Regions from separate parts of the Streptomyces sp. NPDC059499 genome, predicted to be linked through region 2. Evidence: riboswitches for the same ligand, from Rfam matches in the RefSeq annotation. Region 2 holds a riboswitch; each other region holds the start of a gene.

Region 1 (5,399 bases), on a different contig from region 2:
ACAGAACTTCGGACCGCACATCGAGCAGAAGTGCGCCGTCTTGGCCGGCTCGGCCGGCAGCGTCTCGTCGTGGAACTCCCGTGCCGTGTCCGGGTCGAGCGCCAGGTTGAACTGGTCCTCCCAGCGGAATTCGAACCGGGCGTCCGACAGCGCGTCGTCCCACTCCTGCGCCCCGGGGTGGCCCTTGGCGAGATCCGCAGCATGCGCGGCGATCTTGTACGTGATGACGCCGGTCTTCACGTCGTCCCTGTTCGGCAGCCCCAGGTGCTCCTTGGGCGTGACGTAGCAGAGCATCGCCGTCCCCCACCAGGCGATCATCGCCGCACCGATGCCCGAGGTGATGTGGTCGTACGCCGGGGCGACATCGGTGGTCAGCGGGCCGAGCGTGTAGAACGGCGCCTCCTCGCAGATCTCCTGCTGGAGGTCGATGTTCTCCTTGATCTTGTGCATCGGGACATGGCCCGGGCCCTCGATCATCGTCTGGACGCCGAACCGCTTGGCGACGGAGTTCAGTTCACCGAGCGTGCGCAGTTCGGCGAACTGCGCCTCGTCGTTGGCGTCGGCGATGGAGCCGGGGCGCAGTCCGTCACCGAGCGAGTAGGTCACGTCGTAGGCCGCGAGGATCTCGCAGAGCTCCTCGAAGTGCTCGTAGAGGAACGACTCCTTGTGGTGCGCGAGGCACCAGGCCGCCATGATCGAACCGCCGCGGGAGACGATGCCGGTCTTGCGGCGTGCCGTCAGCGGGACGTACGGGAGCCGGACACCGGCGTGCACCGTCATGTAGTCGACGCCCTGTTCGGCCTGCTCGATGACGGTGTCCTTGTACATCTCCCAGGTCAGCTCCTCGGCCCGGCCGTCCACCTTCTCCAGGGCCTGGTAGAGCGGAACGGTGCCGATCGGCACGGGGGAGTTGCGCAGGACCCACTCGCGCGTGGTGTGGATGTTGCGGCCGGTGGACAGGTCCATGACCGTGTCGGCACCCCACTTGGTCGCCCAGGTCATCTTGTCCACCTCCTCCTCGATGGACGAGGTGACCGCGGAGTTGCCGATGTTGGCGTTGACCTTCACCAGGAACCGCTTGCCGATGATCATCGGCTCGATCTCCGGGTGGTTGACGTTGGCCGGCAGCACGGCCCGCCCCGCCGCGATCTCCTCGCGCACCACCTCGGGCGCCACGTTCTCCCGGATCGCGACGTACTCCATCTCCGGAGTGATCTCGCCGCGGCGGGCGTAGGCGAGCTGTGTGACCGGCTGCCCGTCGCGGCTGCGGCGGGGCTGACGGGGACGGCCCGGGAAGACCGCGTCGAGGTTGCGCAGGCCGCCGCGCGGCGCGGTGTGCTTGAGCCCGTCGTCCTCGGGACGTGCGGGGCGGCCCGCGTACTCCTCGGTGTCGCCGCGGGCGATGATCCAGTTCTCCCGCAGGGGCGCGAGCCCCCGGCGGACATCGGTCTCGGTGGCGGGATCGGTGTACGGCCCCGACGTGTCGTAGAGCGTCACGTCCTTGCCGTTGGTGAGGTGCACCTGACGGACCGGCACCCGGAGGTCCGGGCGCGAGCCCTGGACGTACCCCTTGTGCCAGCCGATGGACTTCCCGGCCTCGCTGTTCGCCACATCCTGCGCATTCTGGGTGTTCTGCGCATTCTGCTTCGAGGCAGGCGTGCGTGCGTCCGCTGTGGTCATGAGACCTACTCCCTACGCCGGCATTACCCGGTAACAGGTTCGGCGGTCGGCGCAGCGTGTCCCGTACGGATATACGGAGGTCAGCGCCCTCTCAGCCCGGTGCTCCGAGCTCCCGCGTGTGCAAAGGTGCCTCCACGCTAGCCTCCCTCCTGGCGTGCTGGCCAGAGGGCCTCTCCCGTTCTTGGGATGATCGCCCGGTGACGTCCTCCCCGAGCGCCCCCGAACCGCACGGCCCCCGGTCCGGCAGCACGCAGAGCCATGCACCGGGCCACACCCACAGCCACGGCCCCGCCGCGCCCGTGTCCAAGCATCTGCGCAAGGTCATCGCCGCGGTGCTGATCCCGTTCGCCGCCGCGGTCCTGGTCGGGCTCGTGGCCTTCTGGCCGGGCGGCGCGCCCTCCCACGAGCGCACGGGGGTCGGTTTCGACCGGCAGACACAGCAGGGCAAGGTGGTGGAGGTCGCCAAGGTGGACTGCGCGGACGTGAACGCCTCGCAGGTGCCGCCGACCGGCGACACCTCGACACCCTCGGGGCGTGAGGCGGTCAACGAGCAGTCGGGGCTGTGCAAGAAGGCCACGGTCGAGGTGACGACCGGCAAGGACAAGGGCCGTACGTTCGTCGAGATCATCCAGCCCGACGCGACCAGGCAACTGAGGGAAGGCCAAGGGGTGGTGGTGGCGTACGCGCCCGACGCGCCCCGTGATCTGCAGTACTCGGTGACCGACGTGGCCCGTACGTTCCCGATGGCCCTGCTGGCCGGGATCTTCGCCCTCGCGGTGATCGTGGTGGGCAGGCTGCGCGGGCTGATGGCGCTGATCGCACTCGTGGTCTCGTTCGCCGTGCTGACGCTGTTCATCCTCCCGGCGATCCTGCAGGGTTCGAATCCGCTGGTCGTCGCGGTGATCGGGGCCAGCGCCATCATGCTGATCGCCCTGTACATGTGCCACGGGCTGACCGCGCGCACATCCGTGGCCGTCATCGGCACGCTCGTCTCGCTGCTGCTGATCGGGCTGCTGGGCTCGCTCTTCATCGGCTGGGCGAGCCTGAGCGGCAACACCGACGACAACACCGGCCTGATCCACGGGCTGTTCCCGGACATCGACATGAGCGGCCTGCTGCTGGCCGGTGTGATCATCGGTTCGCTCGGTGTGCTCGACGACGTGACCGTCACCCAGACGTCGGCGGTCTGGGAGCTGCACCAGGCAGATCCGACGATGGGCGTACGGCGGCTCTACCGGGCAGGCATCAGGATCGGGCGCGACCACATCGCCTCGGTCGTCAATACGCTGGTACTCGCTTACGCGGGCGCCGCGCTGCCCCTGCTGCTGCTCTTCTCGATCGCCCAGAGCAGCGTGGGAACGGTGGCCACCAGCGAACTGGTCGCGATGGAGATCGTCCGGACCCTGGTCGGATCGATCGGGCTGGTCGCCTCGGTGCCGGTGACGACGGTGCTCGCGGCCCTGGTGGTCTCCGCGGACCGCACGGGGCTCGACGCGGAAGCCGGAGCCCCTGCCCCCGTACGGACCGGGAAGGGCCGACGCCGCAAGGCGTGAGCGCCGGGCGTACGGGGCACCGGTGTTGTCTGTTCAGCGGGTGATCCCTGTTCAGCCGGCGTTCTGTTCCTTGGCGAGGATGCGGCCCAGCGCCTCTTCCAGGTTGCCGTCGAAGTCACCCAGCGTGTGCTCCTGTCCCAGTGGCACCAGCTTGTCCGTCCGGTCGAGAAATGCCACAAGAGGCGCCGTGCCGGCGCGGAAGAGCGCCCGATCCGTGCCGACCTGGAGCCGGATGTGTACGTCGGAGAGACCCTCGGGCTCGGTCGGGCCGATGTGCACATCGCCGTCGCCGCTCGGGTTGTTGAGACCGTCGAGCAGCAGCTCACGGCCGAAGGCCCAGGTGACGGGGGCGTCACCTGGCAGGTGGAAGGTCATCCGGATCGCGTACGGATCGCCCACTTCGTACCGGAGCTCCACCGGAATACGGAACGAAAGCTCCTCGGAGACGAGGAAGCTCATCATGACCTCTGCTTGAACCGACTCGCGCATCGTTCAACCCCGCAGTAGATGAATCTGGCCAGGAATGATCCCCCATGGCCCTATTGACGCCATCGTGGTGCACGCGATAGCAGATCACAAGGAGTGATTTTTCAGATACTGATAGAGAACACGAACGAGCGCAAGAGACTGGTCACTTCACAGCGTAGTTGTTCGACTGCGGGGAGCAACCGTTCCTCTTGGTCCAGGGGCAGTGAAATGGCCATGGCCGCCACGGCAGTTCCCACAGTGATCGGGATGGCCGCACAGACCGTTCCCAGCGCATATTCCTGCCGTTCAACGACGGGTTCCATGCGGTTCATCGATCTCATCCGGTCGAGAAACGCCGGACGATCCCTTACGGAGTAGCGCGTCAGCGGTTGCACTGGGTGACGGTCCAGATGATCCTCACGCGCCCTCTCGTCGAGCTGGCCCAACAGACACTGACCGAGAGCATGCGCATGGCCGGTCTCACGGAAGGCTGCCCACTCCTCGACGGCGGGAAAGTCGGGCGTATCAGCCACCGCGACGAGGTCGATCTCCCCGTCGCGGTAGACGGCGCAGTACACGGGTGCGCCGATGACATCGGCCCAGTGCGCGAGCGATTCGATGATCACACCGCGACGAGGTGCGGCCGCCCGGCCTCCGACGAGGCGTTCGGCAGCTGCACCGAACAGGAAGACGCCGTTCTCCCTGCGCAGGTAGCCCTCGTGGGTGAGGGTGCGCAAAAGGTGGTAGGCGGTGGGAAGGGGAAGCCCTGCTTCCCGCGCGAGCTGCTTCGCCGGCGCCCCTTCCCGATGGGTGCCCACAGCCTCCAGCAGTCTCAACGCCCGCTGAACCGAACCGATCAACGTCGGGACAGCGGTACTCGATGCCGTGGTCAAAGGTCACCCCCAGGCATGGTGACGGGCGTTCAGCCCTCCCGCGGGGGCCGCCCCCACGGGCCCGCCGCGAGCCGGGGGTCCGGAGACCGGGCGGTCGCACAAACCACTGATCAGGACGGTGACGGGCAGTCATTTCCCAGCCGACGGCAGCGGTCTGCCACTGTATCGGCACCGTCCGTCACGGGTGAGGTTTCATCCTGGACTTAGCTCAGCTGGGCTAATCGCCGTATCTGCGGCCCGGCTCCGATCCCTCACGCTCCGCCCGACTGCCCGGCACCTCCCGGCGTTCCCGCTTACCAGTCGCTGCGGGAGGAGGACGCCAGGAACTTCCGCACGACGAAGATCAGACCGCCCACCAGGACGACGAACACCAGCGCCTTGAACAGCAGGCCGATCACGAAGCCGACCACGCTGGCGATGAGGCCGCCGAACACGACGATCGCGATGAGAGGCACCGCGACCCACTTCACCCACCAGGGCATCCCCGCGAAAATCTCCCGCACCGCCATCGTCCTTACCTCGTCTCTGTGAGTTCCTGCTTCGATGCTAGAGGCGTGGGGGTGGCCGGTGGGGGCCCGGGAGCCCTTGAAGTCCCCTGACCGATCCCCTAGGGAACCCCGAGGCGCCGGCTCAGCTCTCCGGCGGAGAGAAGACCACCATCACCCTGAGGTCCTCGGTGATGTGATGGAACTTGTGGGCCGTCCCGGCGGGGACGTACACGACACTCCCCCTGCCCACCTGTGTGGTCTCCATGCCGACGGTGATCGCGGCGCGGCCGCTCACGACGAAGTAGACCTCGTCCTGA
Region 2 (5,399 bases):
CCTTGACGGCAAGCATCAGAGTGACGAAGCCGGGGACGGCCCGGTCGGCCCCGGCGGGGATGCTGCGGGCCCGGGACTGCTTGGTGTACTTCGCGATCAGCGCCCGGTCGTGGCTGCCGAGCTTGTCGACGGCGGCGGCGGTGGACTGCGGGAGCGCGGAGTCCGCGCTGGCCGGTACGGAGGCCAGGGACATGCAGCCGGTGGCCAGGACGGCGGCTATCGCGGCTGCGGTTCGCACGGGCATGTGCGGAGTGCGGGTTCTGGGGCGGAACATCAGCGTCCTTCGGGCTCGGGAACGTGTCGGACAGCGACACCGTGCCACCCGATGAACTCGCCTATCAGCCCCTGGACATGGCGGTTTGATGTCTTGGCACAAACGCGCCACGAGCATGCCGCAGCGATCCCCGCCCCCACGGGCCGGGGAGTTTTCGTGCCGGTTTCGACGGTGTGTCAGATCCAGTTGCGGCGCGCGGCCTGCCAGCCGAGCTGAAGCCGGCTCTGCGCCCCGGCGAGGGCCAGCAGTCGCCGGACCCGCCGCTGGACGGTGCGCAGGCTCACGTCCTGCTGGGAGGCGATCGCCTGGTCGGTGTACCCGGCCAGCAGCAGGGAGAGCAGATGCCTGTCGTCGGTGGTCAACGGTCCTTCGCTGCCCGCAGCCAGCGCGGCGGGTACGGGGAGGGCGGACTCCCAGACCCTGGTGAAGATCCAACTGAGACCGTCCAGCACGGTACGGGTGCGTACGACCAGGGCCGTGGGGTCGCTCGACGGGGCTTCCCGGGGTATGACGAGAGCGAGTCCGTCGTCGACGATGACCAACTTGAGCGGGATGTCGACCGACACCCGCATTTCCTCGCCCAGCTCGGCCCATTCATCGAGGAGCAGCGGAGTGTCCGGGTTCTCCAGGTCCAGTGAGGACCTCTCGTAGACGACCCGGTACCGCACGCCCGCCCGCAGGGCGTCCTGCTGGCCGGTGTTGGCGGCCGGGGGGACGGCCACCACGGGCCCCGCGGTCATGCTCCGGATCTCCTTGCGGGCTGCCCGCTGGACCTGGGCGTAGCGCTCCGCGATGGCGGCTCCGCCCTCGATGACCTCGATCGTCTCGGTGGTGTCGGCGGACGGGGCGTCGCCCCGGTAGCTCTGGGTCAGCTGGGCGATGGCGAGCTGTGCCTTGCGTACGCCGTCCATGCGCTGCAGCGCCATCAGATTCAGGCTGATGTCCGGCGGTGCGGCCCGCAGGCCACGCCGCTGGCCCGGGTGGGTCGTCACCAGGCCCATGAGCTCCAACTCGGCGAGGGCGTGCTCGACCTCCGGTTCCGGCATGCCTGAGCGATCGGCCAGTTCCCCGGCGTCGGTCGCGGCCCGGGCGACGAGCGCCACGTACACCTGCTCCTCGACGGGTCCGATCCCGAGTCCCTCGAGCATCTCAACCCCCGGCACAGATAGTCGGTGCGGACAAGGAACCCCCCGGTCAGGACGGATGGCTGGCGGCAGACTACCGCTGAGACCCGCGCCACGGGCGAGTGAGATCCACTTCCGCCTCAACGATCCGGCCGGGGGTTCGGGGCCGGCATCCCTCCAGTCGGAACGGGCGGGAAGAATTCGCGCATACGTTCGATATGCGGGGTGAGGTCCGACTGCGTACAGCCGTTCCCGGGTGCGATCGGTCACGGTCGTGCGCGAGGCCGGGGCGGTCCGTGGGCCGTCACACGGGCGCCGACGTCGGCCGACAGCGACCGGACGCCGTCGCACCCCACCCACCCGGGCCCACGACGACCTCGGGTACCACGGCGTGTCTGCGACACTGGAAGAACCATGCCTAAGCCCGGAGAACTCCAGTTTGTCGCGCCCCGCGGAGCCAAGCAGCCGCCGCGGCACCTCGCCGACCTCACCCCCGACGAGCGCAAGGAAGCAGTCGCCGCGACCGGCGAGAAGCCCTTCCGCGCCAAGCAGCTGTCGCAGCACTACTTCGCGCGGTACGCGCACGACCCGGTCCAGTGGAACAACATCCCGGCCGGTTCGCGGGAGAAGCTCGCCGAGGCGCTGTTCCCCGACCTGATGTCCGTGGTGCGCCACATCAGCTGCGACGACGACACCACCCGCAAGACGCTCTGGAAGCTGCACGACGGGACGCTCGTCGAGTCCGTCCTCATGCGGTATCCGGAGCGGGTGACGATGTGCATCTCCTCGCAGGCCGGGTGCGGGATGAACTGCCCGTTCTGCGCGACCGGGCAGGCAGGCCTCGACCGCAATCTCTCCACGGCCGAGATCGTGCACCAGATCGTGGACGGGATGCGGGCGCTGCGTGACGGTGAGGTTCCGGGCGGGCCCGCCCGGCTCTCCAACATCGTTTTCATGGGTATGGGCGAGCCCCTGGCCAACTACAAGCGCGTCGTCGGGGCGATCCGGCGGCTGACCGACCCCGAGCCGGACGGTCTCGGGCTCTCGCAGCGTGGGATCACCGTGTCCACGGTGGGCCTGGTGCCGGCCATGCTGCGCTTCGCCGACGAGGGCTTCAAATGCCGTCTCGCCGTCTCGCTCCACGCCCCGGACGACGAGCTGCGCGACACCCTCGTTCCCGTGAACACGCGCTGGAACGTCCGGGAGGTGCTGGACGCGGCGTGGGAGTACGCCGAGAAGTCCGGCCGCCGCATCTCCATCGAGTACGCGCTGATCCGCGACATCAACGACCAGGCATGGCGGGGCGACCGGCTCGGCCGGCTGCTCAAGGGCAAGCGCGTGCACGTCAACCTCATCCCGCTGAACCCGACGCCCGGTTCCAAGTGGACCGCCTCGCGGCCCGAGGACGAGAAGGCGTTCGTCGACGCGATCGCCGCTCATGGTGTGCCCGTCACGGTCCGTGACACCCGTGGTCAGGAGATCGACGGGGCCTGCGGACAGCTGGCGGCCTCCGAGCGCTGACGTGGTTCCGGGTAGGGCGCCATCCGGCCGGAACGGCCTGATCCGGCCGGTGTAGCCTGACCCGGAAATCAACTTCATATTCCGACAGGGGAGCGCCACAGCGCTGAGAGTGCGGCACCGAGCCGCAGACCCTCTGAACCTCGCCCGGGTCATTCCGGGTAGGAAGTTCGGACCTTACTCAAGCTGTTGCGCCCTGCCCGCTCGCCGAGCGGGTGGGGCCGCGTCTCTTCCTGGTCACTTCCAGGAGGAATCAATGAACACCACCACGAAGTACGCCGCGACGGCGATGGCCGCCGCGCTCGGCGTGACCGTGCTCGCGGGCTGCGGCGGATCCGACGACGACGCCTCGGGTGCCGGGAACGCGAAGGCCTCCAAGACCGTGACCCTCGTCAGCCACGACTCCTTCAACGCCTCGGACGCGGTCCTCAAGGCGTTCACGAAGGAGACCGGCTACACGGTCAAGGTACTGAAGAGCGGTGACGCCGGTGCCGCGCTCAACCAGGAGATCCTGACCAAGGGATCCCCCCGCGGCGATGTGTTCTTCGGCGTCGACAACACGCTGCTCTCACGCGCCCTGGACAACGGACTGTTCACCCCGTACGAGGCGAAGGGGCTCGACCGCGTCGCGGCCGACACCCAGCTCGACGCGGACAAGCACCGGGTCACGCCCGTCGACACCGGCGACATCTGCGTCAACTACGACAAGAAGTACTTCGCCGACAAGAAGCTCGCGCCGCCGCAGTCGTTCGACGACCTGCTGAAGCCCGCGTACAAGAACCTCCTCGTCACCGAGAACGCCGCGACCTCCTCGCCCGGCCTCGGCTTCCTCCTCGGCACCGTCGCCACGTACGGCGAGGACGGCTACCAGGACTACTGGAAGAAGCTGAAGAGCAACGGCGTCAAGGTCGTCGACGGCTGGGAGCAGGCGTACAACGAGGAGTTCTCCGGCTCGGCCGGCGGCAAGAAGACCAAGGCGGACCGGCCGCTCGTCGTCTCGTACGCCTCCAGCCCGCCCGTCGAGGTGCTCTACGCGGAGCCGCAGCCCACCGAGGCACCGACCGGGGTCGCCACCGCAACCTGCTTCCGCCAGATCGAGTTCGCCGGCCTGCTGGACGGTGCGAAGAACGAGGCGGGCGGCAAGGCACTGCTGGACTTCCTGATCAGCAAGCAGTTCCAGGAGGACATGCCGCTCAACATGTTCGTGAACCCGGTCGCGAAGGACGCGGAGCTGCCGGAGCTCTTCACGAAGTTCGGTGCGACCGTCGACAAGCCGGCGACGGTGGACCCGGAGAAGATCGCCAAGAACCGTGAGCAGTGGGTCCAGTCGTGGTCCTCGCTCGTCGTGAAGTAGTCAAGCGTCCCTCGGCGAGGGGGAACGCGGCGCGGCTCGGCCTGATGGCCCTGCCCGTCGCGTTCTTCGCGCTGTTCTTCGCCTACCCCGTCGTCGCGATCGTCGGCCGGGGGCTCAAGACGGACGGCGACTGGCAGTTCGGCCGGATCGGCGAGGTGCTGAGCCGTCCGGACATCCTCGACGTCCTGTGGTTCACCACCTGGCAGGCCCTCGCGTCGACCGCGCTCACCCTGGTGATCGCGCTGCCGGGTGCCTATGTCTTCGCCCGGTTCGACTTCCCCGGCAAGCAACTGCTGCGAGCCGTCGTGACCGTGCCGTTCGTCCTGCCGACCGTCGTCGTCGGTACGGCGTTCCTGGCGCTGCTGGGACGCGGCGGATTCCTCGACGAGCTGTGGGGCGTCCGGCTCGACACCACGGTGTGGGCGATTCTCCTCGCCCATATCTTCTTCAACTACGCGGTCGTCGTACGGACCGTCGGCGGCCTGTGGTCGCAGCTCGACCCCCGTCAGGAGGAGGCCGCGCGGGTGCTCGGCGCCGGACGCCTCGCGGCCTGGCGGCGGGTGACCCTGCCCGCGCTGGCTCCTGCCGTGGCCGCCGCCGCCCTGATGGTCTTCCTCTTCACGTTCACCTCCTTCGGAGTCGTCCAGATCCTCGGCGGTCCCGCCTACTCCACCCTGGAGGTGGAGATCTACCGGCAGACCGCCCAGCTGCTCGATCTGCCGACGGCCGCCGTGCTGACCCTGGTGCAGTTCGCCGCGGTCGGCGGGATCCTCGCCGTACACGCGTGGACCGTACGGCGCAGGGAGACCGCACTGAAGCTCGTCGACCCGGCACAGACCTCCCGCCGGCCGCGCGGGGCCGGGCAGTGGGCCCTGTTCGGCGGCGTACTGCTGACCGTCGCCCTGCTCATCGTCGTGCCCCTCGGTGTGCTGGTGGAACGCTCCCTGGACACGTCCGGCGGCTACGGCTTCGGCTTCTACCGCGCGTTGCAGTCCGCCGAGGCGAGCGGCTCCACGTTCCTGGTCCCGCCGCTGGAGGCCATCTGGAACTCGCTGCAGTACGCGCTGGTCGCGACCCTCATCGCCCTCGTGATCGGCGGTCTCGCCGCGGCGGCGCTGACGAGGCGGGC
Region 3 (5,399 bases), on a different contig from region 2:
CGGCGGTGAGATGCGCGACGGGGGTGAGCGTGGAGTCGGCGGCGATCTGCTGGGTCGCCCGCACCGTCCCCGCACGCGTCGAACCGCCGGCTCCGTACGTCACGGAGACGAAGCTCGGACCCACCGCCTCGACACGCCGCAGGGCGTTCCAGAGGTTCCGTTCGCCCTTCTCGGTCTTGGGCGCCCAGAACTCGAACGAGTACGACGTTTTGCCGGTCGCGAGCAGCTCACGCACGGTGCGTGCGTGATCTGTCCTGGTGGAGGGTGTGCCAAGAGCCATACTGGGAGGTTAACCAGGGCTCGGCGGTACCCCAACCAGAGCGGGGCTTTTCGCCCGGATTGATGGGATTGCCGTCCACCCCTCGGACAGCTGCCTCCCCCCGGAGCCCGCGGTGCGCCCGCTCAGGCCGCGCTTGCCCTGATGCGCGCGGCGAGTGCCGCGGTCGCCGCGGCGGGATCCGCCGCTTCGGTGATCGCCCGCACGACAACGACCCGCCGTGCGCCCGCGTCCAGCACCTCGTCCAGATTTCCCGCGTCGATTCCGCCGATGGCGAACCAGGGGCGCGGCTGGTCGAGTGAGGCGGCGTAGCGGACGAGCCCCAGACCCGGGGCGTACCGGCCGGGCTTGGTCGGGGTGGGCCAGCAGGGGCCTGTGCAGAAGTAGTCGACACCCGTCTCGGCGACGGCCGCGTCCACTTCGGACTCGGCGTGGGTGGAACGGCCGATCACCGCCTCGGCGCCGATGACGGCGCGGGCGGCGGGCACCGGCAGATCGCCCTGTCCGAGGTGCAGCACGTCGGAGCCGATGGCGTGGGCGACGTCGGCCCGGTCGTTCACCGCGAGGAGTTTGCCGTGACGCTTGCAGGCGTCCGCGAACACGGCCAGGTGCTCGAGCTCCTCGGCGGCTTCCATGCCCTTGTCGCGCAGTTGCACGATGTCGACGCCGGAGGAGAGCACGGCATCGAGGAACGCGGGAAGGTCGCCCTGCCGTCTGCGGGCGTCCGTGCAGAGGTAGAGCCGGGCGTCGGCCAGCAGCGAGCGAGGCGTGGACATGGTGGATTTCCCCCCGTTGATTGGTCGCCGGCCCCACAGGCCGCCGACCTGGTGGTCGTCGGCCCGGCGGGTGCCGGTCACGGCAGAGCGCGGGCCGTGAAGCACGGCCCGCACCCCGCATACGGTCGTCCGGTCAGACGGCGAGCGCCTGGGCCCGGCGCTTCACCTCCGTACCGCGATTCTCACTCAGTGCCTGCGCGGGCGTGCCGGGCAGGCTCGGGTCGGGGGTGAAGAGCCACTCCAGCATCTCTTCATCGCTGTAGCCGTCGTCCCTCAGGAGCGTCAGGGTCCCTGCGAGGCCCTTGACCACCTTGTTGCCGTCGATGAAGGCGGCAGGCACCTGGAGCGTCCGCCTCTCACCACGCCGTACGGCGATGAGCTGGCCCTCCTTGACCAGCTGCCGTACGCGCGTCACCTCGACATCGAGCATTTCCGCGATGTCGGGAAGGTGGAGCCAGGCGGGGACGAGAACATCGGTCTTTGCGTCAATCTCGGTCACAGGGACAAGCCTGCCATCCCGGACCGACAGTCGGTAGCCGGGCCGCCCGTAAGGAGGTACCCGGGTCCTACAGCGCCGCCGCCTTCAGCTGTACGGAGGGGTCCGCGGCACGCACCGGATCGATGCGCGCCCCGGCCTCGATGAGCTTGCGCGCCTGGGAGAGGTCGCGCGGCCGGCTGACGGCGAGCACCGCGACCAGGACGCCCTCGCGCAGCCAGCAGACCGTCCAGGCGGGGTCCGCCGGGTCTCCGCGCCACAGCATGGTGTCGGCGGCGGCATGGTGACCGGCGTACTGCACGAACCGGCCGAACTGCTCGGACCAGAAGTAGGGCACCGGGTCGTACGTCCGGGGCTGCCCGTCCGCGAGGGCGGCCGCGACCGTCCGGGGCCCCTGGAGGGCGTTGTCCCAGTGGTGGACGAGCAGCCGCTCGCCGTAGCGGGCGGAGGGGAAGGAGGCGCAGTCGCCCACGGCGTAGACGTCGGGCAGGGAGGTGCGCAGCGAGCCGTCGGCGGTGATCGAACCGTCCGGGCCGAGCGCGATGCCGGAGTCCTCCAGCCAGCCGGTGGCGGGTCGGGCGCCGATGCCCACGATCACCGCTCCGGCGGGGACCACCCGTCCGTCCGCCAGGTGGACGGCACCGGGGTCGACACGCGCCACCCGGGCTCCGGTGAGGAGTTCGGCTCCGCTCTCGGCGTACCAGCGGGCCATCGGGGCGGCGACGTCGGCGGGCAGGGTGCCCGCGAGGGGGCGTTCCGCTGCTTCGACGACGGTGACCGCACAGCCCGCGGCACGGGCCGCGGTGGCGAATTCGGCTCCGATCCAGCCGGCACCCACGACCACGACGTCGTGCTGCCGCTCCAGGACGGGCCGCAGCCGTGCTGCATCGTCGACGGTACGCAGCAGATGGACGCCGGGAACGCCCTCGGAGCCGGGCAGGACGACGGGCTCGGCCCCGGTGGCGAGAACCAGCACGTCGTACGGGACGGGGCCCTCGGAGGTGTCCAGTTCGTGCGCGTCGGCGCGCAGTCCGCTCACGTCGAGGCCGAGGCGCAGGGTGATGTCCAGCGCCTCGAAGTCGACGTCGAAGGCGGAGTCCTCGGCCTTGCCGAGCAGGACCGCCTTCGACAGGGGCGGCCTGTCGTACGGCTGGTGCGGTTCCGCGCCGATCAGGGTGACCTGGCCGGCGAAGCCCTGTTCGCGCAGGGCCACGGCGGTCTGCACGCCCGCCATGCCGGCGCCGACGACCACGACCCGGTGTGGACTCTGTCCCGTTTCCCGCTGTTCCGTCTGCTCGCTCACCCGGCCACCCTAGTCATCTGACGGTTCGTCAGGTAGCGAGCTCCTCCACCACGCTCGTCCCGCTGCCCTCCTGGGACTCCCACTCCCACCGCTCGTCCAGCCGCACCCGGCCGTCGGGGAGTTCCGTGACGGTCGAGACGCAGTGGCCGCCGGAGGTCGTCCCGTCCTGCTTCAGCTGCACATAACGGAAGTCCAGGGTGTCGCCCTCCCTGGTGCCGACGAGATGTCCGCGGACGACGTCACCGCCCGCGTACTCGGCCCAGATCCGTCCCTCCCGCTCCCGGTAGGTGAAGCGTGTGCGGGTGCCGACCTGGCCGGGTGCCTGGTCTGCGACGGGCGACAGGACGAGTCCGTCGAGTGAACGGGCCACGGTGGCTGCTCCCTTACTGGCTGCGGGTGGCGGGGTTTAGGGTGGCCAACGTAAGGCACTCGCGGGAGCCCGGACGCACCGGGCTGAGAGGGAGGCTGGCCGGCCTCCGACCGTACGAACCTGATCCGGGTCATGCCGGCGAAGGGAGGGGCTGGACGCCCATGCGCATCTCCGAGAACGGATCCGACGTCCTGGTCGTCGGGGGCGGCATCATCGGCCTGGTGACCGCCTGGCGGGCGGCCGGGCGCGGCATGTCCGTCGCGGTCGCCGATCCCGAACCGGGCGGCGGTGCCGCCCAGGTCGCGGCCGGCATGCTCGCGGCCGTCACCGAACTCCACTACGGCGAGCAGACGCTGCTCGGCCTCAATGTCGCCTCCGCCGCCCGCTATCCGGCGTTCGTGGCCGAGCTGGAGGAAGCGAGCGGTCAGGAGACCGGCTTCCGTGCCTGCGGCACGCTGGCGGTCGCGCTGGACTCCGACGACCGGGCCCATCTGCGGGAGCTGCACGCCCTGCAGCAGCGTTCGGGGCTGGAGTCGGAGTGGCTGAGCGGCCGCGAGTGCCGCCGGCTGGAGCCGATGCTGGCGCCCGGCGTGCGCGGCGGACTGCGGGCGGACGGCGACCACCAGGTGGATCCCCGTCGGCTGGCCTCGGCCCTGGTCACCGCGTGCGAGCGGGCCGGTGTGGTCTTCCACCGGGCCCGGGCGGAGCGGCTCCGTGTGACGGGCGGCCGGGCGGCCGGAGCGGTCCTCGCGGACGGTACGGAGCCGATCGCCGACCAGGTCGTGCTGTCCGCCGGCAGTCTCAGCGGCAGACTCGCCGGGGTCCCCGAGGAGGTCGTGCCACCGGTCCGCCCGGTCAAGGGGCAGGTGCTGCGTCTGGCCGTGCCGCCCGCGTACGCCCCTTTCCTCAGCCGGACCGTACGGGCCGTGGTCCGCGGCAGTCACGTCTACCTCGTCCCGCGCGCCAACGGCGAGCTGGTCGTGGGTGCGACCAGCGAGGAGATGGGCTGGGACACGACGGTCACCGCGGGCGGGGTCTACGAACTGCTGCGCGACGCCCACGAGCTGGTACCGGGCATCACCGAACTGCCGCTGACCGAGACCCGCGCGGGCCTGCGTCCCGCCTCTCCGGACAACGCCCCGCTGCTGGGCCCGACGGCACTGCCCGGCCTGCACCTCGCCACCGGCCACCACCGCAACGGGGTTCTGCTGACGCCCGTCACCGGTGACGTGATGGGCCATGTGCTGGCCACCGGCGAACTGCCCGCAGAGGCGCGCCCCTTCGCGCCGAGCCGCTTCGCGTCCTCCGGCCGGGGGTCCGCGTCACCGACCCCCTCCCCCGGAGCCCTCACTTCAGCACCTCAGGAGCAGCCCGCATGACTGAGCCCCTGCCCACCGCCGCTTCCGCATCTGCGCTCCCGTCCGTGTCCGTGTCCGTCAACGGGGAGCACCGCACCGTCCCGGCCGGTACCGCGCTGGACACCCTGGTCGCGACCCTGACCGCGGCGCACTCCGGTGTCGCCGCCGCGGTCAACGAGGCCGTCGTGCCGCGCGGCCAGTGGTCCGCCACCGCTCTCGGCGAGGGTGACCGCGTCGAGGTCCTCACCGCGGTCCAGGGAGGCTGACCATGTCGGACGATCTCTTCACGCTCGGCTCCACCGCCTTCTCGTCGCGGCTGATCATGGGGACGGGCGGTGCGCCCAGCCTCGAGGTGCTGGAGCGCTCCCTGATCGCCTCGGGAACCGAGCTGACCACCGTCGCGATGCGCCGGCTCGATCCGACCGTGCAGGGCTCGGTGCTCTCCGTCCTGGAGCGGCTCTCCATCCGCGTGCTGCCCAACACCGCCGGCTGTTTCACCGCGGGCGAGGCCGTTCTGACCGCCCGGCTGGCCAGGGAGGCCCTCGGCACCGACTGGATCAAGCTGGAGGTCGTGGCCGACGAGCGGACCCTGCTGCCCGATCCGATCGAGCTGCTGGACGCCGCCGAGACCCTGGCGGACGAAGGCTTCACCGTCCTCCCGTACACGAATGACGACCCGGTCCTCGCCCGGAAGCTCCAGGACGTGGGGTGCGCGGCGATCATGCCGCTCGGCTCCCCCATCGGCTCCGGGCTCGGCATCCGCAACCCGCACAACTTCCAGCTGATCATCGAGCAGGCCGCGGTTCCGGTGATCCTCGA

The links. Region 2 has a riboswitch for thiamine pyrophosphate ahead of ACFW9O_RS28720 (thiamine ABC transporter substrate binding subunit). Riboswitches for the same ligand answer to the same signal wherever they lie in the genome.
Region 1: it holds a riboswitch for thiamine pyrophosphate, as region 2 does, so the genes downstream of both, thiC (phosphomethylpyrimidine synthase ThiC) here and ACFW9O_RS28720 (thiamine ABC transporter substrate binding subunit) in region 2, are expected to answer to the same signal.
Region 3: it holds a riboswitch for thiamine pyrophosphate, as region 2 does, so the genes downstream of both, thiO (glycine oxidase ThiO) here and ACFW9O_RS28720 (thiamine ABC transporter substrate binding subunit) in region 2, are expected to answer to the same signal.

What each region holds. Positions count from the first base shown of each region.
Region 1 covers NZ_JBHYTT010000002.1:539,649-545,047, reverse strand. The annotation lists gene thiC (phosphomethylpyrimidine synthase ThiC) at 1-1,680, opposite strand, end outside; TPP riboswitch at 1,673-1,806, opposite strand; gene ACFW9O_RS07870 (YibE/F family protein) at 1,878-3,233, shown strand; gene ACFW9O_RS07865 (SsgA family sporulation/cell division regulator) at 3,285-3,722, opposite strand; gene ACFW9O_RS07860 (helix-turn-helix domain-containing protein) at 3,824-4,594, opposite strand; gene ACFW9O_RS07855 (DUF5326 family protein) at 4,888-5,097, opposite strand; gene ACFW9O_RS07850 (cupin domain-containing protein) at 5,225-5,399, opposite strand, start outside.
Region 2 covers NZ_JBHYTT010000015.1:101,671-107,069, reverse strand. The annotation lists gene ACFW9O_RS28735 (S8 family serine peptidase) at 1-244, opposite strand, end outside; gene ACFW9O_RS28730 (helix-turn-helix domain-containing protein) at 451-1,422, opposite strand; gene rlmN (23S rRNA (adenine(2503)-C(2))-methyltransferase RlmN) at 1,813-2,919, shown strand; TPP riboswitch at 2,996-3,102, shown strand; gene ACFW9O_RS28720 (thiamine ABC transporter substrate binding subunit) at 3,173-4,270, shown strand; gene ACFW9O_RS28715 (ABC transporter permease) at 4,315-5,399, shown strand, end outside.
Region 3 covers NZ_JBHYTT010000006.1:34,939-40,337, forward strand. The annotation lists gene metF (methylenetetrahydrofolate reductase [NAD(P)H]) at 1-280, opposite strand, end outside; gene thiE (thiamine phosphate synthase) at 403-1,053, opposite strand; gene ACFW9O_RS16095 (Rv2175c family DNA-binding protein) at 1,187-1,552, opposite strand; gene ACFW9O_RS16100 (NAD(P)/FAD-dependent oxidoreductase) at 1,620-2,783, opposite strand; gene ACFW9O_RS16105 (hypothetical protein) at 2,881-3,222, opposite strand; TPP riboswitch at 3,274-3,386, shown strand; gene thiO (glycine oxidase ThiO) at 3,384-4,601, shown strand; gene thiS (sulfur carrier protein ThiS) at 4,598-4,846, shown strand; gene ACFW9O_RS16120 (thiazole synthase) at 4,849-5,399, shown strand, end outside.